3 regions of the Sporosarcina sp. YIM B06819 genome follow, and region 3 is predicted to be linked to each of the others. Evidence: riboswitches for the same ligand, from Rfam matches in the RefSeq annotation. Region 3 holds a riboswitch; each other region holds the start of a gene.
What was found. A riboswitch is a leader RNA that binds a small molecule or an ion and turns the genes downstream of it on or off. The one in region 3 is predicted to bind thiamine pyrophosphate.
Positions count from the first base shown of each region.

Region 1: linked by a shared signal. The riboswitch ahead of R2B72_RS13675 (ABC transporter substrate-binding protein) and the one ahead of thiT (energy-coupled thiamine transporter ThiT) in region 3 are both predicted to bind thiamine pyrophosphate.
Region 2: linked by a shared signal. The riboswitch ahead of tenA (thiaminase II) and the one ahead of thiT (energy-coupled thiamine transporter ThiT) in region 3 are both predicted to bind thiamine pyrophosphate.

Region 1 covers NZ_JAWLIQ010000020.1:4,083-12,276, forward strand. Annotated here, with positions in the region: gene R2B72_RS13655 (TatD family hydrolase) at 33-836, opposite strand; gene R2B72_RS13660 (ABC transporter ATP-binding protein) at 814-1,548, opposite strand; gene R2B72_RS13665 (ABC transporter permease) at 1,541-2,314, opposite strand; gene R2B72_RS13670 (MTH1187 family thiamine-binding protein) at 2,311-2,601, opposite strand; gene R2B72_RS13675 (ABC transporter substrate-binding protein) at 2,614-3,624, opposite strand; TPP riboswitch at 3,762-3,870, opposite strand; gene nagE (N-acetylglucosamine-specific PTS transporter subunit IIBC) at 4,177-5,622, opposite strand; gene R2B72_RS13685 (PRD domain-containing protein) at 5,699-6,517, opposite strand; gene R2B72_RS13690 (PTS glucose transporter subunit IIA) at 6,668-7,150, opposite strand; gene R2B72_RS13695 (VLRF1 family aeRF1-type release factor) at 7,505-8,194, shown strand, end outside.
Region 2 covers NZ_JAWLIQ010000001.1:92,853-101,046, forward strand. Annotated here, with positions in the region: gene R2B72_RS00505 (metal ABC transporter permease) at 1-28, shown strand, start outside; gene R2B72_RS00510 (metal ABC transporter substrate-binding protein) at 62-994, shown strand; gene R2B72_RS00515 (ABC transporter substrate-binding protein) at 1,041-2,030, opposite strand; gene R2B72_RS00520 (ABC transporter permease) at 2,012-2,752, opposite strand; gene R2B72_RS00525 (ABC transporter ATP-binding protein) at 2,749-3,498, opposite strand; gene tenA (thiaminase II) at 3,485-4,177, opposite strand; TPP riboswitch at 4,324-4,427, opposite strand; gene R2B72_RS00535 (exonuclease SbcCD subunit D) at 4,579-5,736, shown strand; gene R2B72_RS00540 (AAA family ATPase) at 5,733-8,194, shown strand, end outside.
Region 3 covers NZ_JAWLIQ010000013.1:90,944-99,137, reverse strand. Annotated here, with positions in the region: gene R2B72_RS10535 (aminopeptidase) at 1-388, shown strand, start outside; gene R2B72_RS10530 (hypothetical protein) at 497-637, shown strand; gene R2B72_RS10525 (carbonic anhydrase) at 719-1,294, shown strand; gene R2B72_RS10520 (GNAT family protein) at 1,428-1,973, opposite strand; gene R2B72_RS10515 (M3 family oligoendopeptidase) at 1,981-3,783, opposite strand; gene R2B72_RS10510 (tryptophan-rich sensory protein) at 4,051-4,785, shown strand; gene thiT (energy-coupled thiamine transporter ThiT) at 4,824-5,381, opposite strand; TPP riboswitch at 5,461-5,563, opposite strand; gene R2B72_RS10500 (DUF4870 domain-containing protein) at 5,672-6,019, shown strand; gene R2B72_RS10495 (hypothetical protein) at 6,083-6,199, shown strand; gene map (type I methionyl aminopeptidase) at 6,305-7,051, shown strand; gene R2B72_RS10485 (DEAD/DEAH box helicase) at 7,109-8,194, opposite strand, start outside.

The DNA of each region.
Region 1 (8,194 bases), on a different contig from region 3:
GGAGGAGTAACCTAGCGCTGTATTCATTTTAATTAGCCAAAGTACAATCTTTTAGTATTGTTATACATCTGCCGATAGACATCTCGACAATCCATTTTTTTCACAGAGGCAATCTTGGCAATCGAGTGGTGCATCATCGTCGGATGAGTCATCGCATGTTCAAAGGGTCCCGAGAACGGCCATGGCCCGTCTGTTTCGACGAGTAAGCGTTCGATAGGATATTGCTCAATAAGCCCAAGGATTTCTGGTTCGTAGACGCAATCGGGCGTCACTGATACATAGTAACCATTGCATATCAGTCTCTCAATAGTAGATGATGCACCCTTAAACCAATGGAAATGCGCTTGCGTCACAGAATACTTCTCCAATAGATCGCATACTGTTTCGGCATCTTCGTAAACAGCGTGAAGTACAATAGGTTTGTTCCATGTATTAGCTTGACGGATAAATGCATCAAGTGCTTCTTTATAAGGTTCTAGCTGCAGGTCAGGGTTCTTCTTTCTCAAATAATAGGGCAATCCAACTTCCCCAAGTGCAACCATCTTATCCTTATGTATGTGCATGAAAGTAAATAGTTCCTGCAGGACAATATCAGAAGGCGGCTCCTGCTCTGGATGATAGCCAAAGGCAGGGTAGATGCCCGAATAACTTTCTGCAAGTTTTAGATTGTGGATGCTGGAAGTAAGATCCATTGATACACTAATTAAGCCGCTTAGCGCAGAGGATGGACACTCCAAATCATTGATGATTGTACTCTGCCCCGCTGAGTCATATTGGTCAAGGTGGATATGCGCATCAATGATTGGTAGTCGATCATCTTCCCCGTAACTCATCATGAATCTCCCTCTTTAACTGCATAAATGGCTCGCTCAATAACATATCTTCCGTCCTTGGTCTTGGAAAAGGAACGCTAATTTCCTTACAGATGGACGCTGGTTTATCGGAAAGAATTAAAATTCGGTCGGATAAATATAAAGCTTCTTCAATATTATGTGTGATGAATACAATCGATTTTCGGTATTGTTCCCAAATGGCTAGCAACCACTCCTGCATTTCAAATCGCGTGAATTCATCGAGTGCAGAGAATGGTTCGTCCAAGCAAATGATGGACTGAGGACTGTTTAGGCTACGAATAAAGGCGACGCGCTGCTTCATGCCGCCGGATAATTGGTGTGGATAAGCTTGCTCATAGCCACCTAGTCCTGCCTTGTCAATTAGCTCCAATGCAATTGCGGTATCTTTTTGCCCAGCAATTTCCGAGCTCAATAATACATTTTGTAAAATCGTTCGCCACGGGAACAAAGAAGGATTTTGTGGCATATAACTAATGTGGCCACGCGAGTTGTTAAGCGTGTTGCCATCCAGTATAATCTCGCCATGATCTGGTGGATATAAGCCGCCAATGAGTTGAAATAATGTACTTTTTCCACTGCCAGACGGCCCAACAATGGTTACAAATTCGCCTTCATCGACATGAAAGGATACATCTTTCAGTACGTGATGATTACCGTGAGATTTTGAAATCTGCTGTAATTGTAATTTACCCATTCGATGAATTCCCTCCTTGTCGTTGCCAACGGAATAGCCATTTTTCAATCCATGCAATAACGGCGAAAAAAGTTAAACTTAAAATCATAATTAGTAAAATCGCGACAAACACGCGATCTGTTTTAAAAGAAGATGAGGCTAGTGTCATATAGACACCGATTCCTTTATTGGCACCGAGCCATTCTGAAATGACAGCGCCCATGACGCTATAGGTAGCTGCAATTTTTAAACCGGAAAAGAGAGAGGGAAGGGCATAGGGCCATTGCAACTTCCAAAAAATTTGCCGATTTGTTGCCCCTGTCATTTTCATATAATGCAATAAATCTCGGTCCGTTTGCCGCAAACCATCTAATGCGGCGATGGTAATTGGGAAAAAGCACACGAGTACAATAATAATCACTTTCGGCAACATACCGAATCCGAACCAGATGACGAGCAAAGGTGCCAACACGATAATCGGAATGTTTTGCGATAATATCAGTAACGGATAAAGGGCTTCCTGTAACACGGGTAGACGGAATAGCACTATGGCAACAGCTAGGCCTACGATGACGCCAATCGCATAACCAGTAAGTGTGAGACGGATAGTCGATAAGATATGACCAGAATAATGCGTCCAACCATGAATGACTTCTTGCCATACTTGTGTAGGGACGGGGAGTAACCATGCTGGAATATCAAATAGGTGACCGGCTATTTCCCATAGGATAAGTAAAAGGATGATGACCAATGTTGGTCGCCATCCTTTTTTTAATAAGTGTTTCAACGGTATTTCTCCGTCAATTTGTCCATGGAAGCACCATCTGGCTTATAAAATATTTTTACTTGTGAAATGATACTTAGTGAACCGATTGCAACCATGCGCTCATTCATTTTTTGTACAATAGCGAGTAACTCCGTCAAGTTACCTTCCATTGTCGTTTCTAGTGGTGATACTTGGTAAGGGACTCCAGACTCATCAATGACCGCAATAGCAGCGTCGACGTAAGGAATCACATCTTCTCCATTGGGTGTTTTCGGTATGATTTGAATACTCAACAGTGCGTTTGTCATAGTAACGCCTCCTTATTTGGGTAGAAATTCATTGGTAAAAGCATCTTCTGCGATAAATTCGCCGTCTAGTAAATCATTGTCATTCATCCACTCAGCGTAGTTTTGCCAAGTGCTCAGCTGTTGCTCACCCCAACGCGGTGCGTCGTCTTGGTATCGCGAAGAAATCCATTGCTGGCTTGCTTTGACGAGTTCTTCATCTAGATCAGGAACCGCTTTCGATAAAATCGATGCTGCTTCATCTGGATTGGCAATGGCGAATTCGTAGCCTTGCGTAACGGCCTTAACAAAAGAACGAACAGTGTCTGGGTTGTTGCTAATCATTTTTTCACTTGTCGTAATGACAGGCGTATAATAGTCAAGCTTGTCCGAGAAATCTTTTAAGTACTGCATATTTAGGTCAACTCCACGCAGTTCGGCTTCGATGCCTGTCCAGGCATAGTAAATCCATGCGAAGTCAATATCACGTTCGACTGCTGTGAAGAAGTCAGAATTCCCCATGTTGATAAATTCAACTTGCTCGACATCTGCCTGTTCTTTGTTCATTAATGAAGAAATGACCGCTTGTTCAACGGGAGCACCCCAGCCCCCATAGGTTTTTCCTTCATAATCCTTCGGGGATTCAATGCCGTCTTTCTTCAAAGAAGCAAACCCTGACGTATTATGCTGGAGAATGGCTGCGATGGACACGATAGGAATTTCTTGTGCACGTGCTTCTGTCAGCGATTCTTGTGCGCCAATGCCAAATTGTGCTTTATCTGCTGCTACAAGCTGGTCAGCACCTGCTTCACCAGGTAGCATTATTTCCACATCAAGTCCTTGTTGTTTAAAAAAGCCTTTTTCCTGTGCGACGTACAAGCCAGTATGGTTTGTATTTGGGGTCCAATCGAGTACAAATCGGATTTTTTCTAACTCGCCGTCTTTCTTTGATTCATTGCCAGTATCGGCACTACATGCTGTTAATAAGACACTTAGCATGACGAACAGCCAAACTTTTCTCAACTCTATTCCTCCTCTTAAATTCATAGCAATTACGCGTGAACGGTTGTCGCGGAAATCAATTACGCCATGACGTAAATCCGTACTGAGGTTTTATGTGTATTCTACTGAATAAACGCAAAAATGCGTTCTCCGGGCAACCGAAGAACGCATAAACAATAGACATAGCTAATGAGTATGTTCCCTCCGCTGGTGTCAACCAGATCAGGTTCTAAGGGTCTATACTTTCTGAGTAAATCTCAACCAGCTTGACTGGTCCCCCCACATAATTGGAATCATATGAATTTTTTTTAGTAATACATCTACTACTCTGCCACATTCATGCGAAGGAAGCAAGTACCAAATAAATAGAAGGGGATAAGGAGTAGAAATACTCTATGTAAATCGCGGCACTACTAGGCAAATCCCTAGTCGGATGGGCGTCGTATTATTTTCCACCTTCCGCCGAAAGTGCCCCTTACGCGGGACAGAGATGTGCCGCCCCTCTGTGAATAGTAGTATATCCATTTTTGCTAGATAATATTCCATGGAATAGAAAAAAGGACCAGGTATGTGATGACCCGATCCTTCCGCATTTCATTATTTACGAATCTTCTTAATCTCGTCAGCTACAAACTGTACACTCGTTCCGATGATAACTTGAATACTATGGGATCCGACAATGTTGATGCCAGGTACACCTGTGCTTTTGATCTTCTTTTGATCAACTTTATCCATATCTTTTACTTCGATACGTAAGCGTGTTATACAATTATCGACAGAAGTAACGTTAGCGTCTCCGCCTAGACCGTCATAAATTGTTGCAGCCATACCTGAGTATTTATTGCCCCCAGCTGAAGCAACTGGTCCGTCTTCTTGGATATCCTCATCATCTTCACGACCAGGCGTTTTCAGGTTGAATTTGACGATTAGGAAACGGAAAATCACGTAGTAAATAACTGCAAACACTAAACCTTGGACGATTAACATATAAGGCTGGTTAGCAAGTGGGTTTCTTGAACTTAAGAACATATCGACAAAACCAGCACTAAATCCAAACCCTGATGTCCAATGGAATGAAGCAGCGATAAATAAAGATAGACCTGTTAAAGCAGCATGAACAATATAAAGTGCTGGAGCTAAGAACATAAATGCAAATTCAATTGGTTCAGTAACACCTGTAAAGAATGCAGCAAATCCTGCTGCTATCATCAATGATGCTGTTTGTTTTTTACGTTTTGTTTTTGCAGTATGGTACATAGCAAGAGCAGCAGCTGGTAAACCAAACATCATAATTGGGAAGAAACCAGCTTGGTACATACCCGTAACACCTTTTGTTCCTGTACCTGCCAAGAAGTTAGGGATATCATTAATACCTGCAACGTCAAACCAGAAAACAGAGTTCAATGCATGGTGTAAACCAGTAGGAATTAATAGACGGTTAAAGAAACCGTATAGTCCGGCACCGACAGCGCCTAGTCCACTGATTGCTTCACCGAAACTAACTAATCCAGTATAAACAACCGGCCAGATAAAGAATAGTGCAGCTGAAGCAACGACCATAGAAGCAGCAGTCATAATTGGTACTAAACGTTTACCACTAAAGAATGCTAATGCGGTTGGTAATTGTACTTGACTAAAACGATTGTACATGGCAGCTGCAATAAGACCAGAAATAATACCGATAAATTGGTTAGCAATTTTACCGAAAGCAGCGTTTACTTCGCCTGGATCAATACCGAGTAGCATAGATACTGTACCCGTTGACAGTAATGTTGTGACAACTAGGAATCCGACTAAACCACTTAATGCGGCAGAGCCGTCCTTATCCTTTGACATTCCAAGTGCTACCCCAACTGCAAATAGGATAGACATGTTATCGATAATTGAACCACCTGCTTTAATAAAGAAAGCAGCAGCAGCGTTACCAGCACCCCAACCGTCAGAGTCAATCCAGTACCCAATACCCATTAAAATAGCAGCAGCAGGTAACACGGCTACCGGTAGCATTAATGAACTTCCAAGCCTTTGGAAATATTTCATCATGATAAATCCACCCCTATTCATATTTTTTTAATTAAGTAGTTTAATATAATAGTAATATGATGACGAGTCATGTTGTTTACGGCTTTCGTAGCCGTTCAATATGCAGTGCAATATAGCCTAACTCTTGTTCTGGTAGTTCAACTCCATAATGTGTGACTAATTCCTTGGCGACCTCGACGGCGCAATTGAAGGAAAGCGAAAACTTCTTTTTAATCATAATTAGCATTTCCTCATCCATTGTATGAAGTCCATAATTATTCATTCTTGCTAAGGTAAAGCGGAGATGCGTGATGAGGCGATGGTAGGAAATATCATCCTCTTCAATCGTAATCGTTAAGTGTTTCTTGATCGACTGAACCATGTCTCGAATAATCGTTGTTTGCCGAACTGTGTCGTGTAAATCGCCTCCTTGTGGTTTCATCGTATGGATGTGCAGCGCTATAAAGGCTGCTTCGTCTTCAGGCATTTCTACCTGGCATTTTTCTTTTATATGTTTGAGTGCCCAAAGACCAATTTCAAATTCTCTTCTATAGAAGATTTTGATTTCATGTAACAGCTTATTGTTTAAATGAATCCCATCTCTTACTCTTTCAATGGCAAATGATAGATGATCGGTTAAGACAATATGAATATGTTCGTTTAACTTGGTACCCATATGATTTTCTGCGTATGTAATGATTTCCTCTGAGATGGTAAAGTGCTCTTCAGGAATCCGACTGAGCAGCTGCTGTAATTTGTCGTTTTCTCTCATGACAAAAATCTTTTCGATTTTGTCGGCATTGACGATATCGTTGCGTTTCTTATTGAAAGCGATTCCTGCACCAATCGCAATTTTCTCTCGCTCGTCTTCTAGGACAACAACTGCATTATTATTAAGGATCTTCTTTATCTTCATTTGAAATCACCTCCTTCTATTAATAGATTTAACTTTAAACAGCAGTGAATTCTACAACTATAAAGTAACGAGAGCCTCCAAAGTAGGTACCCAATTCCGTAAATAGCTAAACCTCTGCTGATTAAAGCTAAACCCTCCAGCGGAAGTGTCTTATTTGTTAGAAACAGTCATTAACAACGTTTTCCCCATGATGCCGTCATTTGCATGGACACATTGTACGTTTTTATCACTGCTATTCGTAATAATAATTGGCGTGATAATACTCTTGGCATGTTCACCAATATACACCCAATCGACTTCAATTAATGACTGTCCGAGTGATACTTGATCACCAGTTTCAACCAAAACTTTAAAGCCTTTACCTTGTAAAGAAACTGTTTCCAAGCCGATGTGAATCAAAAGTTCTGTTCCATCAGTTGTACGTAGGGCAATTGCGTGCTTTGTATCTGAAATTAAAACAACAGTTCCGTCAACAGGGGCATGAATATGTCCATTGGTAGGCATGATAGCAACGCCTTCCCCCATCATTTTTTGACTAAAGACTGGATCTGGCACTTGATCGAGTGAAATAATTTCTCCGTTAACAGGTGCAAAAATTTCTAGGTTACGTTTTTTGAATAGTTTTGATAGCATAGCGATTAGCTCCTTCATAGTCATCGGTGTCAAGATTCAAAGGACCTTATTCATTCTATTATGAAATGAAAAGGCGCAGAACATAAAAAGGCATGGAGGTAAATGGGATGGTTAAAAAACTCCATCCGTTGTTTACCACCATGCCTGATCGTATCAGTAACATGTGATCCGCTATTGAAACTCTATTTTGATGATAGCACTAAAAATATAAAAAAGCAATAGGGACGTTAAAAATTTTTCAATATTTAGTTTTTTTGTTGGTAATTAGTTATTCATTGCCGCAAGAATCGTTTTAGACATGGCGTGTGTGGGCATGCTAATAGCGTGTTCAAACTTAAGGAGGTTACTGAATGTATGTCAATAAGTAAAGAACTTCAAAGTCTAAAGGAATTTCAGTGTGAGGATCGTTGTGTGTTGAGCGCCTATGTCAATACGAATCCAGCTGATCCAGATCAGTTAAAAGGTGCATGGAGAATTCATTTGAAAAGTGGTTTGAAACGATTAGAGGAATATATCGTTGCTTCTAAAGATGATGCTGAGCTGCAGGCATTTAAAGAGGTTAAAGAAAAAGTCGTGAAAGAAATTGAGGATCATCAGCATGAATTACACAAGGGTGTCGTTATTTTTGCTTCGGAAAACCCGAGTTTGTGGTCTGTCCATTATGTACAAGTACATGTGCGGACGAGTTTTCATTGGGAAGATCGTCCTATTGTTGAAGAGATGGAGTATATGTATAAAGCATATCCAGAAGCGGGCATTGTTTTGCCGAGCTTTGGGGAAGTGCGGATACTAGATACGGCGATGGGTTTTTTGAATGACGAAATGATTTACGATTTTGAACCAAATCTTCAGGGGTGGGGTGATCGTAAAAGAGTGACAGATGATGACCACCCGGCAATTGGCAGTAGTAAAGTAGATGTAATGGAGCCCCGATTGAAAGAAAACTTGGGACGTTTTTATAAAGGGATGGGTGAGATTGTAGATAAATTGAAGAAGGAACGTGGTTGGAAGGAGATTCACGTGGCAGGTGAAGCGGAACTCGCA
Region 2 (8,194 bases), on a different contig from region 3:
AAATAGACAAAAGTCAGCCGTCTTATAAGCGGTATTCTAAATGAAGAGGGGAAGTTATTGAATGAAAAAGAGTATGTTACTGATTGCAATGCTGGCTATTGCAGCCATTGTATCGGCATGTGGCCAGGGCACATCTGCACCGAAAGAGAAAAGCGATAAATTGCAAGTCGTTGCTACGTATTCGATTGTGTACGATATTGTAAACAATGTGGGGGGGGATTTGGTCCAGGTACATAGTCTTGCACCGATCGGATCGAACCCTCACCAATATGATCCACTTCCAGCAGATGTCGCGTTGACGACAGATGCGGATGCTGTATTTTACAACGGGTTAAATTTAGAAGAAGGTAATGCCTGGTTTACGAAATTGATGGAAACGGCAGGCAAGTCGGGGGAAGATGCACCCGTATTCCGTGTAAGTGAAGGGGTTGTGCCGATGCTCCTGAATTCAAAGGAACATAAAGGGGAAGAAGATCCTCACGCATGGCTTGATGCGCGTAACGGTATTAAATATGCAGAAAATGTTCGGGATGCCTTAATAAAGGTAGATCCTAAAAATGCGGATAGCTATACTAAGAATGCAGATGCTTATATAGCCCAACTTGAGGTTGTTCATGAGGAAATTATGGATAAGATGAGCCAGATTCCGGAAGAACGGCGTATCCTCGTAACGAGTGAAGGGGCTTTCAAATATTTCACTGCAGCGTATGATGTTCGTGCGGCCTTCATTTGGGAAATTAATTCACATAATGAAGGAACGCCTGAACAGCTAACAAGCATCATCTCGATCATTAATGAGGAAGATGTTCCGGCGCTATTTTTAGAAACAAGCGTTGATCCGCGAAGCATGGAGATGGTATCAAGAGAAACGAAAGTACCGATTCATGGCAAGATATTTACAGACTCTCTTGGAGCACCAGGGGAAGATGGCGACACGTATATCAAATTGCTACAATGGAATACGGATATGATTTATAGTGGTTTGAAGAAATAAAAAGTAGCTAGGATCTCACATTTAATTGAGGTCCTAGCTGCTTTTTTTAGTTCATATTCACAAAAATCTCTTCAAGATTCGCTTCCTTTTTCAATAAACCCGTTGCCTTCATCCAATCGGCAGTTACTCTCCATGTCTCTTCGTCTTGTTCACCAAATGTACTAGGAGACTTCATTTTCGGCAGAAGAATTGAGAGGGACTCTTTTTCTACTTCTTTAACGAGTGGGAAGTTGGCTTCGTCTTGGTGTTTTAGCAAAATAGATAGCGCTTCTTCCGGGTCCTTTTCCATATCATCAAAAGCTTTTCCAGCTGCGCGCCAAAATGCTGCGATATTTTTCTGTTCTTTCTTCCAAGTATCATCACTTGTCACGACGACTAGCTCGTAAAAGGAAGGTACACCGAAGTCTGTCGGGTCGATATAGCCCGTAGGAAATCCTTCATATTCTAGTAAGGGTACTTCGTGATTAATATATGCGCCGATGACAGCGTTCGTTTTCTTTGAAATCAATGAAGAATTCAGCTCGAAACCAACATCTACCATATTAACTTTACTGTAGTCAGCATCGTCAGCAACCATCATCGTCTCAAGCATTGCTTCATTCAAAGGAATGCCAGTATAGCCGACTGTTTTCCCTTCCAAATCTTTCGGTCGCTCAATGCCACTCTCTTTTAGAAAAGCAACATGATTCAATGGTGAGCGGACGAGGACGCCGACGGACTTTACGCCGATGTCCTGTTCAGAGCGTGCGATAATGACATCCGGCTGATATGTGATACCCATTGTTACTTTTCCTGCAGCGGCAAGATTGATTGGGTCGGTCGGATTTGCTGGAAATTGAATATCCAGTTCGATACCTTCATCAGCAAAATAACCTTTTTCTTCGGCGACGTAGAGGAAGCTATGTACTGCATTTGGATACCAATCGAGCATAATACTTACTTTTTCGGTTTCTTCTTTATTGCACGCGCTAACCAATAAAATAAGCGCAATGCCGGTTAACAATAAGGTGATCTTCTTCAATTTTTTATCCTCCATTTTAACATGCGATTTTCAATAATGGTAACGCCTATGAATAAAGTAATGCCGACGATCGTGAGTACAAGAATCGGCGCGAACACTGCCGCGCCATCGAATTGTGTCATCATGCGACGGCTAAAGTAACCGAGCCCGGCCTGCGCACCGAGCCATTCTCCAATAGCTGCCCCAATTACACTTAAAGTCACCGCGACTTTCAACCCGGAAAAGAAATGAGGAAGAGCAGTTGGGACAGAATATTTCAAGAAAATATCTTTTTTTGTAGCACCCATTGTTAACAATAATTCCTGCATGTCTTTTTTTCCGGATGCCAGTCCATCAAATGTATTCACTGTAATCGGGAAAAAGGTGATGAGTACAGTGACAGCGACCTTGCTCCAAATTGTATAGCCGAACCATAGAACGAAAATAGGTGCAAGTGCGATAATGGGAATCATTTGGGATGCGATGAGAATCGGATAGAATGCCTTTCGTACGCCCGGACTGGCAGACATCCACACTGCTATTATGGACCCTGCAACGATTGAAATGATAAGCCCGATGATGATCGTTAGCAAAGTCGCTGGCAAATGATTCAGTAATAATACTTCCTTTAGCTCCCAAAACCGACCTAAGATTTGAATGGGAGAAGGCAGGATGAACGGTTTGTCGTAAAGGCGTGCACCTAGCTCCCAAAAACAGACGAACAGTATGAAAATCATAAGGGAAGAAGTATTTTTCATACGTGTACCTCGCTCCGCAGATTACTAAGCAACCGCTCTTTCAGTTCGAGCATTTCGGGATGATGTAAATCAATACGTGTTCGTCGTCTTGCAAGAGGTACTTCGATCTCTTCGATTGAATTGACCGGTTTATTTTTCAATAGAAAAATACGATCGGATAGAAATAAGGCTTCTTCGACATCATGGGTTATGAATAAAACCGTAACTTGTCGCTTTTTCCATTGGTCGATCAACCATTCCTGCATGGAGAGCCGTGTGATGGCATCGAGTGCTGAAAAAGGTTCATCCAACAGTAGTAAGGGATTGCCAGACAAGACTGCGCGTAGAAAAGCTACACGCTGTTTCATACCACCTGATAATTCGGCTGGATAACGGTCTTCTGTTCCGGCAAGCCCAAATTCATGCAATAGTGGCTGGACCAGTTCACGTGCGGGCTGCTTATCCATCCCTGAGATTTCAAGTGGGAGGCAGGCATTTTCTAAAATGGTTCGCCACGGTAGAAGTAGATCTTGTTGTGGCATATAGCCTACTTTTCCAAGGCGATTGCCGTCTGGATTGTCCGCAAGTGAAATGGTCCCTGCTGTAGGTTCATCCAACCCGGTAACAAGGCGGAAAATCGTACTTTTTCCCGAGCCACTCACACCGACAATCGAAATGAATTCGCCAGGATGGATGGTAAATGACAGTCCATCGAGTATGTTGCTAGCGGATGGATAATTAAATGAAATACGGTCAAACGCCAACATGAAAACTTTTTTCTCCAGGCCACATCTGTTTGTCGTTTGCCATATCCCAGAACATGTATTCAAAACGTGTCGTATTAAGGAAAATTTCTTCGAGTTTCAACAGTTCATGTTCAGGTTTACCAGCCGCAGCTTTATCCATCAATTCGATGCACCAACTAGCGAGTTCACCGAATTCGTCTGATGAATACATGCGGACCCAATCTCCGTATAACGGATGATCTTTGGCACCTGGAATAGCATTCAGCTCCTTGCCAATTTCCCAATAACTCCACGCACAAGGAAGCAATGCCGCAATGACTTCTGCAACTGTCCCATTTTGGCAAACATGCAACATATAATGCGTGTACGCAAGCACAATAGGGGACGGCTTTGCGGCTTCAAGTTCTTGTACCGAAATACCAAATCGTTGTGCATAGCTTCGGTGTAGGGCCATTTCGGTGTTCAACGTACCATCAAGTAGCGTTGCAAACTTGCCCATCGTTTCCAAATCGTCCGCTTTAACAGCGCCAATCGCAAACACTTTTGCGTAGTCAATTAAATACAAGTAATCTTGCACCATATAAAATCTAAATTTATCCGGATCGAGCGTCCCATCACCAATACCTTGCACAAATGGATGGCTATGATTCTGTCTCCAGATTGGTAAGGTCTTTTCAAGCAAGCGGTCAGTAAATTTCATAACTAAAACACTCCCTTTTTATTTTTATCCAATCAATCCGCCGGAGGCTTTAACTTTACTTGGAAGAATAAAGTTAAAAACCCACTCCTTGAAGAAGAAGTGGGTTGTGGACAGTCAAAAATATCCGGAAGATAGACCGGCAGAATTTCTTGTCAGCACCTCTTCCTTACGCTGGTATTAACCAGTTCAAGTTATAAGGGTCAAGGCACATGCCTCTCTCAGCTCTGTTAGAGCACCCCTAGCGGTGGATCTTATGCAATTGGACTTGCCCCCATTATAGGCATATGTAAATCACAAGGTCAACCATTAGTATGGAAATAGGAGGAAAAGTGGCAATGGATTCATTTTTTCGGCCTAGTCCTGTAAAGTAGTAGCAAAGAGGGTCGAAAGGGGACAAGACATTGAAATTTTTCCATACGGCGGATTGGCATTTAGGCAAACTAGTTCAAGGAGTTTATATGACAGATGGGCAGCGCTATGTGCTGGATCAGTTTATTGAAGCGATAAAAGAAGAGAAGCCAGATGCGGTTATTATCGCAGGAGATTTGTATGACCGGGCAGTACCGCCAACTGAGGCAGTTGCGTTGCTCGATGAGGTACTTGAAAAAATAATACTAGAATTGAAGACGCCTGTTCTTGCAATCGGCGGCAATCATGATAGCCCGGGGAGGCTGAACTTCGGTAGCGGTTTGATGCGGGCTAACGGTTATCATATTGCTGGTCAAATGGCGAAGGACATTGAGCCAGTCGTTCTGTCGGATGAATTCGGTGAAGTTCATTTCCACCTAGTGCCGTTTGCAGACCCTTCCGTTGTGAAACATCTTCACGATGATGCCACAATTTCCAATCATAATGATGCAATGAAAAAAGTAACAGAAAGTATTTGTGCAAACTTGCAGGAAAACGCGCGTCATGTTTTTGTTGGACATGCATTCGTGACTTCTCACGGAGAAAGTGAAGCGAACACGAGCGATTCGGAACGTCCGCTAGCTATTGGGGGCGCTGAATATGTATCAGCACATCTATTCGAGCCATTCCATTATACAGCACTCGGTCACTTACATCAGGCGCATTATGTGTTGAATGAAACTGTTCGCTATGCAGGTTCGCCCATGAAATATTCCATTTCAGAACAACATCACAACAAAGGATTTTTTGTTGTTGAACTTGATGCTGAAGGACAAGTGGTTGTTGAAAAACGGGAACTGATACCCCAGCATGATATGCGGACAGTGGAAGGCACAATGGAGGACATTTTATTGCATGCCATTAGTGAAGATTATGTATTCGTTAAGTTGCTAGATGACACGCCGGTTTTATTCCCAATGGAAAAGGTTCGGTCGGTCTATCCGAATGCAATGCATGTTGAACGGAAAATGTTTATGCCGTTAAGGAATGAAGAGAATGAACAGCGGATTGACCATGGAAAACAGGATGATGTGGCACTTTTTAAAGCATTTTACGAGGAAATGAAGGGTGAAGCGGCGGATGCGGAAACAGAAGAACTGTTTGCACAAGTGCTTCACGAAGTTATGCACAAGGAGGGGCTTGCGCAATGAAACCTATCCAATTAACAATGACAGCATTTGGACCGTATAAAGGGACGGAAGTCGTTGATTTTAGAGAGCTAGAAGACAATCGGCTGTTTGTGATTTCTGGTGCAACGGGTGCCGGAAAAACGACGATTTTTGATGGGATTTGTTTTGCGTTATATGGACAAGCGAGTGGCGAAGACCGAGTGGATAGTGGAGCGATGCGCAGTGATTTTGCGGATGATGCTGTACCGACAACGGTTGAATTGTTGTTTGCTATACATAACCGAACGTATCGTATACTGCGGCAAATTCCGTATATCAAACAAGGTAATAAAACGAAATCGGCTGCCCGTTATGAGTTTTATGAAGTGACAGCTGATGGAGAAGTACCAATTGTTGATCGGCAAATTGTGTCTGAAATTGATAGAAAAGCTGAGGAGCTAATTGGTTTTACACAGGCCCAATTCAGCCAAATTGTCATGCTACCCCAAGGGGAATTCCGCAAGTTTCTAACATCTGATACAGAAAATAAAGAAGCAATTATGCGGAAAATATTCAAGACAGAACCTTACCGTGAAATTGTAGACAAGTTGAAAGGCAAGAAGGATGCAGCGCAAACGGCACTTCTCGGCGAAAAACAACAAAAAGACGGACTCGTTAAGCAAATACCATCACTATTACCGCAGCGCGAATCGGCTATTTTTGCCTTATTGGCAAATGATAATGTTAATGACCATCAAGTGATGAGCGCGTTGGAGACGGAACAGGTATTTTATAATGAAAAAGTAACGGTTGATAAACAGCGTTATGAAACGGCTGTTCAACAACATGCGGAAATGCTTGAAAAGTACCATGCAGCCAAAGGATTAAATGAGCGATTCGATGAGTTAGCACAAAGAAAAGCAGTCTATGAAGAGCTATCGAATAAGGTCCCATTTTTGGAAAAAGAGGCGAAACGGCTTGGGGATGCAGAACGTGCAGTGGCGATTGAACAATTGGACATGCAGTTTGTAGAGCTTAAGAAAGAAGTGGGCATTAAACAAGAGCATCTTGAAAAAGCTGTTCGTACCGTTCAAGTCATCGCAAAAGAAGTAGAAGAGATTGAAGCACAGTATAGTATTGAAGAAGGAAAGAAGCCTGAACGTGAAGAATTAGCAGAGAGCTTGATTCGATTACATGACGCATTGCCACAGGTTGCAGCGTTGGCTTCTAAAAAAGAGACGCTCGCCATGCTGAAAAAAGAGTTGCATACACGACAAATAGCATTACAAGCAACCACCGAAAAGTCAGCCATTGAAATCGAAAAAGTGAATGCCATCAAAAATCAGATAGAGCAATTAGAAAAGAAACTAAGCATATTCGATGATCAAGTTGAATTGCTGGCAGCAACGACTGAAAAAAGCCGTAGTGTTGATGAATTTATTGCTTTGGCGGCACAAACAGCTATATTTGCCAATGAGCGTAATAACCAAGAAATAGTATATATGGAAAGTAAAAAACAATACGAAACGTTAGCGCAACATTGGCTCATGAATGAAGCGGCAACATTAGCAGCGACGCTTCACGACGGGGAAGCTTGCCCTGTTTGTGGTAGTAGTAATCATCCAGAGAAGGCGCATCGTGGAGAGGTCGAGGTTACCAAGGAACAACTTGAAAAGGCGAATGCTGAGCTTGCACGTATTGAAAGCAGTTACCGTACAGCGGTAGCGAATTATGACAGTGCTTTCAAGCAAACAGCATTAAAAGAGAGTGGACTTGTTCAAATTGATGTTGATGTGGAGCATGTAGAAACAGAAAGTAGTAGCCTGCAAGTCATGAAGAAGCAGTTGGAACAAGAGGTGAAGGTACTTCGTGCAACGCGGCAAGAACTGAGTCAATTAAAGGACCAGCTAATGCAGCAAAGCAAAATTGCTGAAGAATTGGTGCAACATAAGGCCGTTATCGAACGTGCTGTTTTTGACTGTCAGGCATCGTATGAAAAAGAACAAGCCCTTTTTGAACAAACGTTGAACGCTATCCCTGAAGATGTGCGGGAGCTGAACGTACTAGAGCAACGCATTGCTGCATTGACACAACAAAAAAGAGCATTGGATATTGCATGGGAATCAATTCAAAAGCGACGTGAAGAAAGCAAAGAGCGTCTAACTGCTAGTAAATCGGCTGAAATGCATATGAAACAGGCGCTTGTAGAGGCGGAAGGAAAGCAACGTACTGCAAAGCAACGATTTGTAGAGGCATTACAAAAATCGGAGTTTGCCACGGAGCAAGCTTATCACGAAGCAAAAATGGACGAAGCTTCACGTACGAAATTGAAATCAGATATTGAGAACTTCAAACAACAGTTTTATGCTGTACGTGAAGCAGTGAAAGAGCTTGCGGCATTGCTTGAAGGGAAAGAGAAGATTGAAATAAGTGGGCTGAATCAGGCATTAGTCGAATTGAAAGCCACTTATGAAGCAGCTTTAACAGCGTATAATAGCTC
Region 3 (8,194 bases):
CACCTTTAAAGATGGACGTGTAACAGATGTTTCAGCTGAACAAGGTCAAGAAGTTTTACAACGTCTAATCGATACAGATGAAGGTGCCAAACATCTTGGTGAAGTCGCACTTGTGCCACATGCATCGCCTATTTCACAATCGGGACTTTTATTTTACAATACACTGTTCGATGAAAATGCTTCGAATCACTTTGCGCTTGGCAGTGCTTATGCTTTTTGTATCGAGGGCGGCAAACAGATGTCCCGGGAAGAGCTTGTACAGCACGGTTTGAATCAAAGTATCACTCATGTCGACTTCATGATTGGCTCTGAAGAAATGGATATTGATGGAGTCTACGACGATGGATCTACTGAGCCAGTATTCCGTGCAGGCAATTGGGCCTTCTAAAAAACTTCACAATTCATGACTTAATTTAAATTACCCCTTAAAAAAAAAGACTTTATACTGTATAATGAGAGCTGAGGCTAACTATCATTGTAGAGAGGGGTCTTATACATGGGCTTAATGTTCACTACAGTCATCGGTTATGCAGTCTGCCTCGGTTTGGCAGCAGCGTTTACGATGCACTATCTTTCGAGCGCTTTCGATTCTAGCAGCTCAGTAACAATTGATCCAAAACCAGAAAACAAATTTTAAGAGTTGCCATCTAGGCAGCTCTTTTCTTTTTGCATCTTTTTCTGTAATATAGGACTAATCAAAGTTACTGGAGGTTATACTATGACAATTCTTTCTACAATCCTTGAGTTTAATGAATCATTCGTCATCGAGAAACAATATGAACAGTATGCGACAACAAAATTTCCGGACAAGCATATCGTTATTTTGACTTGTATGGATACAAGGCTAACTGAATTGTTACCTAAAGCTATGAACTTAAAAAATGGAGATGCCAAAATCATTAAAAGTGCTGGCGCGATTGTAAACCATCCTTTTGGTGGAATTATGCGAAGCTTGCTGTTGGCTATTTATGAATTACAAGCTGATGAGGTATTTATCGTTGGACATTATGATTGTGGAATGAGTTCCATTAACACAAATCAAATTATCGATAAGATGGTTGATCGAGGAATTGATAAAAACCTTTTCAAAACACTACAATATTCGGGCGTCGACATGGAAGATTGGCTTCATGGTTTTAGTGATGTGACAGAAAGTGTCAGAATGAGTGTGGATATCGTCCGCAATCACCCTTTAATGGATACAACAGTACCGATTCACGGACTTGTTGCCCACCCAGATACGGGTAAACTCGATATAATTGTCGATGGCTATGCTTTTGCAACGAAAAACTAATCGACTTATTCCCCGGGAAATAGACAAGAAATGAAAACGTCTGGCGCCTATAGCTAGACAAAAGCCGATACCTTTTTTACAGGTATCGGCTTTTTATCTTTACTGCCCATTTTCGCAAAGTATTCTTACCCCTTCAAAAATCGTCCTCGATTGTTGCATACATATAGTGATCTTCCCAAACACCGTTAATATAGAGTAGCTTGCGCATCAAACCTTCTTGACAATAGCCTGCCTTTTCTAGAACTTTCATAGAGCCGATATTGCGAGGTGAAACGAATGCTTCTACTCGATGTAAGGCCATTTTTCCAAATGCGAAATTAGTGACAAGACGAACCGCTTCTGTTCCAAGTCCCCGCCCTATCTCTCTTTCATCAATCGAATAGCCCACGAAACCACTCGAAAAGGGCAGCCTTTTAATACTGTATAGCGAGATATGCCCAACTAACCTTCCTGAATTGGTATCGAAAATACCAAAGTTATATTCTCTTCTGTCTCGCATCTGATAAATGGACTCTCTAATTTTCTCCCTTTGAACAGCAACATTAAAATAACTCATTTCATGGCGTGGTTCAAAAACAGACCAATAGTCTTTATTAGCAGTAAGCAATTCCGTGAAGAGCGCCGCGTCTTCCTCTGTCAATATTCGCAAATAACAAGTTTTTCCTTCAAGCAAAATCAATAGCTATTCACCCTTTTACCGAAGTAAGTTCCAAGAACTCCTCAACGTCTTTCACACATAATGCTACTCCCTTTGCCCAAAACTCCTGCTGGGAAATATCCTCACCAAGATGTTTCATCGCAAGATCCTCAACACTCATTACCGCTGTGTCGCGTAGTAGCGCTATATATTTCTGCTCAAATCCTTGGCCTTCCTCCAACGCTTTAGCGTAAATGCTTAACGAGAACAAATAGCCAAATGTATAAGGGAAGTTATAGAACGGCGTACTTGTAATATAGAAATGGAGCTTTGATGCCCAGAAGTGTGGATGTGTTGCGTCCAGTGCCCCCCCGTAAGCTTCTTGCTGTGCTTCTGCCATCAAGTCGTTCAGTCTGTCTGCAGAAACAATGCCATTTTTTCTTTCCTCATAAAATCTTGTTTCAAATAAAAATCGCGCATGAATATTCATGAAAAATGCTACACTACGCTGAATTTTATCTTCTAACAATGCAATTTTCTCATCATTCGTTGCTGCTGCTTTCACAGCTGCATCCGCAACAATCATTTCCGCAAATGTCGATGCTGTTTCCGCAACGCCCATTGCATATTGCCGATTCATCCAATGAACCGGACGTAACGCATAAGAATGGAACGCATGACCAAGTTCATGGGCAAGCGTTGCAACATTCGACATCGTCCCACTATACGTCATGAAAATACGTGACTGCTCGGACATCGGCATACCCGTGCAGAAACCACCTGGTCGTTTGTTAGGGCGATCTTCCGCCTCAATCCAGCTGTCTTCAAATGCCTTTCTTGAGAACGCTTCTAGCTCAGGACCAAATTCTCCAAAATGTTGCAAGATGAATTGTGCACCTGCTTGGTAGTCCATCTTCTTCGTCGAAGCTGTCACAGGTGCATCCATGTCATACCAATTCATCATTTCCGTACCAAGCATTTTTGCTTTAACGTTCAAGTATTCTACAAATGGTGCTTTGCTAGCACTAATTGCGCTCCACATTGCATCTAGCGTTTCTTCGCTCATGCGGTTACGCAAAAGCGGCTCTTTCAAGACAGAGTCCCAGCCACGTTTCTTATATACCGCAAGTCTAAATCCTGCAAGACGATTTAGTGCAGAAGCAAAGAAATCTTCTTTCGCTCCCCATGCTTCTTCTAATGCTTCAAATGCCCGCTTTCGAACATCAGCATCCGCGTGTGAACTTAAATTATTAGCTTGCCCAACTGACAGTTCTTTTTCCATACCATCTATTTGGATTTTAATCTTTATATCTCGGACAAGTAAGTCATATAATTGTCCCCAGCCATGATAACCATCAACACTTAGGGCTGTGATTATACTTTCTTCCTCTTCAGATAATTTCAAAGCAGCTTCTTCGCGCCACTCATTAAGTACAAATGCAAATTCCTTCAGCTCATCCGATTCCATAAGCTCTTGCCATATATCCTCATTCGCTTTTGCCAGTGTTTGCTGAATATTCAACATCACTGTCGAGAACCTTGCGCTAAGCGTAGTCGTTTCCCCTTGGAGAATTAATGCTTTTTTATCTGTTGTATTAGCTGCTAGGAAACAGCCAATAACAGCACCTGCTTGTGACATGTTTAGCGCCACATCTTTTATCGAATCGATAAGATTTGCCACTTCGTTTGCCGCAACAGCTGACACTGGAATTTGAAATGCACGAGCTGCTTCTTCTAATGAACTGAGCTTTTCCTTCACATCATCCAGGTGCGTGCGCAATTGTGGCGACTCACTTCCACCTTCGAAAAATACATCCAGATCCCATACTTCAGAATACGTTTGTTGTGTCAACATTATTTCCCCCTTGGACCGTTCTAAATTTTCTAAAAACACCCTTTTATTATAACATGAAACTTCGGCAGAAATTAATCAATTGCGCCTTGGCGTAATTGTGTCCAAATTTCGAATTGCGCCCGCAGGACGCGGCGTTCTTAGTCTGAGTTCCCCTAATCAGCAGGGGGCTTCTGCTGATTCAAGTTAAATTGTGACGGAAACTTCATACTTTCTTTCGCAAGCTCGGCCTTTCCTATGTATACTATTCAATAGGAGGATTTGAATATGTATAGAATTATGATGATGACCCTTTCGCTCATTGCAGTTGTCCTTGTCAATGTAGCAGCAAATAGTACAACTTTTAACGGAAACACAACCGTAGAAATCGCAAATAGGTTACCAGTGCTTTTTATGCCAGCAGGATATACCTTTGCACTGTGGGCAATCATTTATGTGTTGCTCGGCTTCTGGCTGTACGGCTTTAGACACAATAACCTCAATGCTAACCAGACAATACAAAATTGGAGGGCTACCCTGTTTGTAGCTAGTTGTCTGCTCCATATCGTATGGCTTCTGCTTTGGCATTACGGCTTCTTTAATTGGACAATTGTCTTTATGGCACTACTACTTGCCGTGCTACTGGGCATTTATTTTTCCTATCCAAAGAAAGACAACCAATTGTTCGGCAGAATTCCGATTGCCATTAACCTTGGTTGGATTTTTGTAGTGACTATTGCTAATGTCAGTTATGTCCTGACACTACATGAATGGTCTGGTTGGGGACTAAGTGATCCATTATGGACAGTCATTTATTTGACCTTCGCTACTGCGATTGCATTCCATTTCCTATACCATCATGCTGATATAGCGCTCAGCAGTGTCTTCATGTGGGCATTTATAGGGATTGCAGTGAAAAACGGTGTGGATGAATTATTTGTTTCAGCTGCAGCACTGTTTCTAACAGCAGCCATTGCCGCCGTTATTTTTTTCAAAAGAAAACAGCTAACATCCGCTAAATAGAAAAATCGCCGTTCCTCCTTTGAGAAGAACGGCGATTTTTATTTAGGTTGAAGTAGACGTGGTGCTGATGTGAATAATAACGAGGCGACGATGGCTGATATGATAATTGCAGGAATCATATAACTGCCATTGTATACAAGTGAGTAAAGCCAAACCGGTTGCCCTTCGGGTGCATACGAACCAAAGAACACTATTCCCCCTATGAAATGGATGAGGTAGCGGAGTAATCCACCGATAATCGTCCCGACAACTATCGCCGTGACCATCGACCCTTTATTACTTTTCGCTTTGCTACTCAACAGCCAACCAAGTGTAACCGCCGCGACGCCAACCAGTGCGTAAGCTACAAAATAATCGAGTGTGGCTTGTATTGGATTCAAAATATAGCCACCCATTAGAGCCTGTAAAGAACCGGATACAAATCCCGTCAACATACCACCAAGAATCCCCCACCGAAATGCCATGACGATAATCGGCAACATTGACAATGTAACCGAGCCACCTTGTGGCATTTTGAAGCCGATTTGATCGAGCACAAATGAAATTGCCCCTAAAATGGCTACTTCTAATAAAAACTGCAGACGTTTACGATCCAAATTTCTTCCTCCTTCTAGTTGGCGTAGGAATGTGGGCATAAAAAAAGACATCCCGGATAGAATGGGACATCATAAATATGACGATTACCATCCACATCCCTACGCAAGAATAATCTTACAGGTTCGAAGGGTCAGGACAAATCGTCCAATCTCAGCCAAAATAGGCCCCCCTTGTGGTTCGAGTTATTCAATTATCTAGTTCATTGTATAAGATAGTGAATCTTTAAGCAAGATAATTAACAGGTATACTAATTAACCTAGTATAATTGATGGACAACGGAGGGATTCCTTTGCAAAATAATAAACTATTGGCTTCCTTATGCTATTTCAGTGTTTTTTTAGCCCCTTTACTTCTACCAGTCATTATTTATTTTGTTACTGATGACCGAGAAATTAAATTTCATGCTAAACGATCTCTTGTATCACATCTTGTTCCTGTTGTATTACTAATTGCAGGATTAATTATTTTTTCTTTTTCAATGTTTTCTTTTACAACCCGCATAAGTGGCATGTCCGGTGAAGACTTGGGGTTTGGTTTTTGGCAGCTAACCCCCTTTCTTTTCATGTTAATCTATGGGCTGCTGTTCATTATCATTGTGATTTGGAATGTCATTCAGGGCGTCAAGGTATTAAAATAAGGTTTAACACACTTGAAACACGGGAATTGACTAACAAATATTGTTCTTAGGAGTAGGATGAATTTGAATCTTGGTAAATTAGTTAAAACAGCTATTAAAGTCGCACCTATTGTCTATCCAATTGTACGAAAAATACTTACCAATAAGAAAAGTACAGATGTGAGGATTCCCAAAAAGTAATTCACCAACCTGCAAACTTTAAAATGGTTTGCAGGCTTTTTTCCGCGTTGCAATATGATATAGTGTAATATAGAAAAAACGAACGGCAGAAAGGATTTGTGCATAATGATTGCAAAAACTGAACAGGATATCGAAGCGTTAAAAAAAATCGGCAAAATCGTTGCGGAAATCCGCGAAGCACTCAAAGCAGCGACTGTTCCAGGTAAAACAACAAAGGAAATTGATGAACTCGGTGGACGTCTCTTTGAAGAAAAAGGTGCCGTTTCTGCACCAATCGATCAATACGATTTCCCTGGTTATACATGCATCAGTGTCAACAATGAAGTTGCCCATGGCATCCCAGGCGCTCGCGTTATTCAGGACGGCGACCTCGTCAATATTGACGTCTCTGGCTCTTACGGCGGCTATTTTGCCGACACAGGTATCTCTTTTGTTGTTGGAACACCTGATGAAAAAAAACAACAGCTTTGCGACGTGGCAAAAAGTGCCTTCGAGCTCGCTATGAAAAATGTCAAAGCAGGTTCTAGTCTTAATAGAATCGGTAAAGCTGTGGAGCGCGAAGCAAAAAATCACGGACTGACAGTTATTAAAAATTTAACGGGTCACGGCATTGGTAAATCTCTCCATGAAGAACCCCAACATATTTTAAACTATTTTGACCCATCCGATAAAACACTGCTAAAAGAAGGTATGGTTTTAGCTGTTGAGCCTTTCATCTCACAGAAAGCTGAGCATATTATCGAATTAGGTGACGGTTGGACATTCGTCACACCTGATAATTCCCTCGTTGCTCAAATCGAGCACACAGTAATTGTCACAAAAGGAGCACCAATTATTTTAACTGAAATCTAATCCGACAAAAGGGCTCCCCTCTGAATCCATACCGATTCACAGGAGAGCCCTTTTTCATTATTTCTTTTTAACATTGCCAACCGTCTTCGAGTTACCTTCTGTCAGCTGACCTTTATACCATACTTTCTGAACTGTTTTAATACCTTTAGTCAGTTTACGATAATCACGTTCTTCTGCATAGGACAACAACGTTAACACTTCTCCGTCTTCGCCTGCCCGTCCTGTTCGACCCGAACGGTGTAAGTATTGCTCAATCGTATGAGGCACGTCTACGTGGATAACATGCGTTAACCCTTCGATATCCAACCCACGTGCTGCAAGATCCGTCGCGATTAGTACACGTAACTCACCTTTACGGAAACTGTCCAATGTTTGCTGTCTCTCGAATTTCTTCATTTCGGAATGAAGAACCGCAATTGGTGCCTCGTTGTACTTGAGCTTCATTTCTTTCATCCGAAGCTGATCGACATTATTAATAAAGGCAAGAGCACGGATTCCTTTTAAATGAGAAATTCCTCGTAAGACGTCCGTCTTATCTCGTACATCGGTCTTCGCAAATGAATGGACGACTTTACCCGATTTCGGCATTTCTTCAGCACCGACTTGAATACGAACAGGATTATTCATAAATTTACTGGCAACTACTTCGATTTCCTCTGTAATAGTCGCAGATACAGCAATGACTTGTCTGTCTGGATTTGCTGCTTCAATCATATTTTTGACAACTACACGGTGATCACGTGATAGGAGCTGATCTCCTTCGTCCAGTACAATATGACGAATATCATACATTTTCAATTTCTTTACTTTCACAAGCTCAGCTAAACGACCTGGTGTTCCAACAACAATCGTCGGCTTTTTTTTCAAATGCTCAATTTGGCGTTGCATATTAGCCCCACCAATTAGTTGAGTAACAGTGACTCCTGTTCCTTCAACCCATTCCCTAATGACATTAACGATTTGCATCGACAGCTCCTGTGATGGCGTCATAATCAATGCTTGCGTCTGTTTTTTATCGCCATCCACCAATTGTAAAATCGGCAAGACAAAAGCCAATGTCTTACCCGAACCTGTCGGTGACTCCGCAACGATATCTTTACCTGCCAACATCTCTGGAATCAATTTTGTTTGGATTGGCATTTC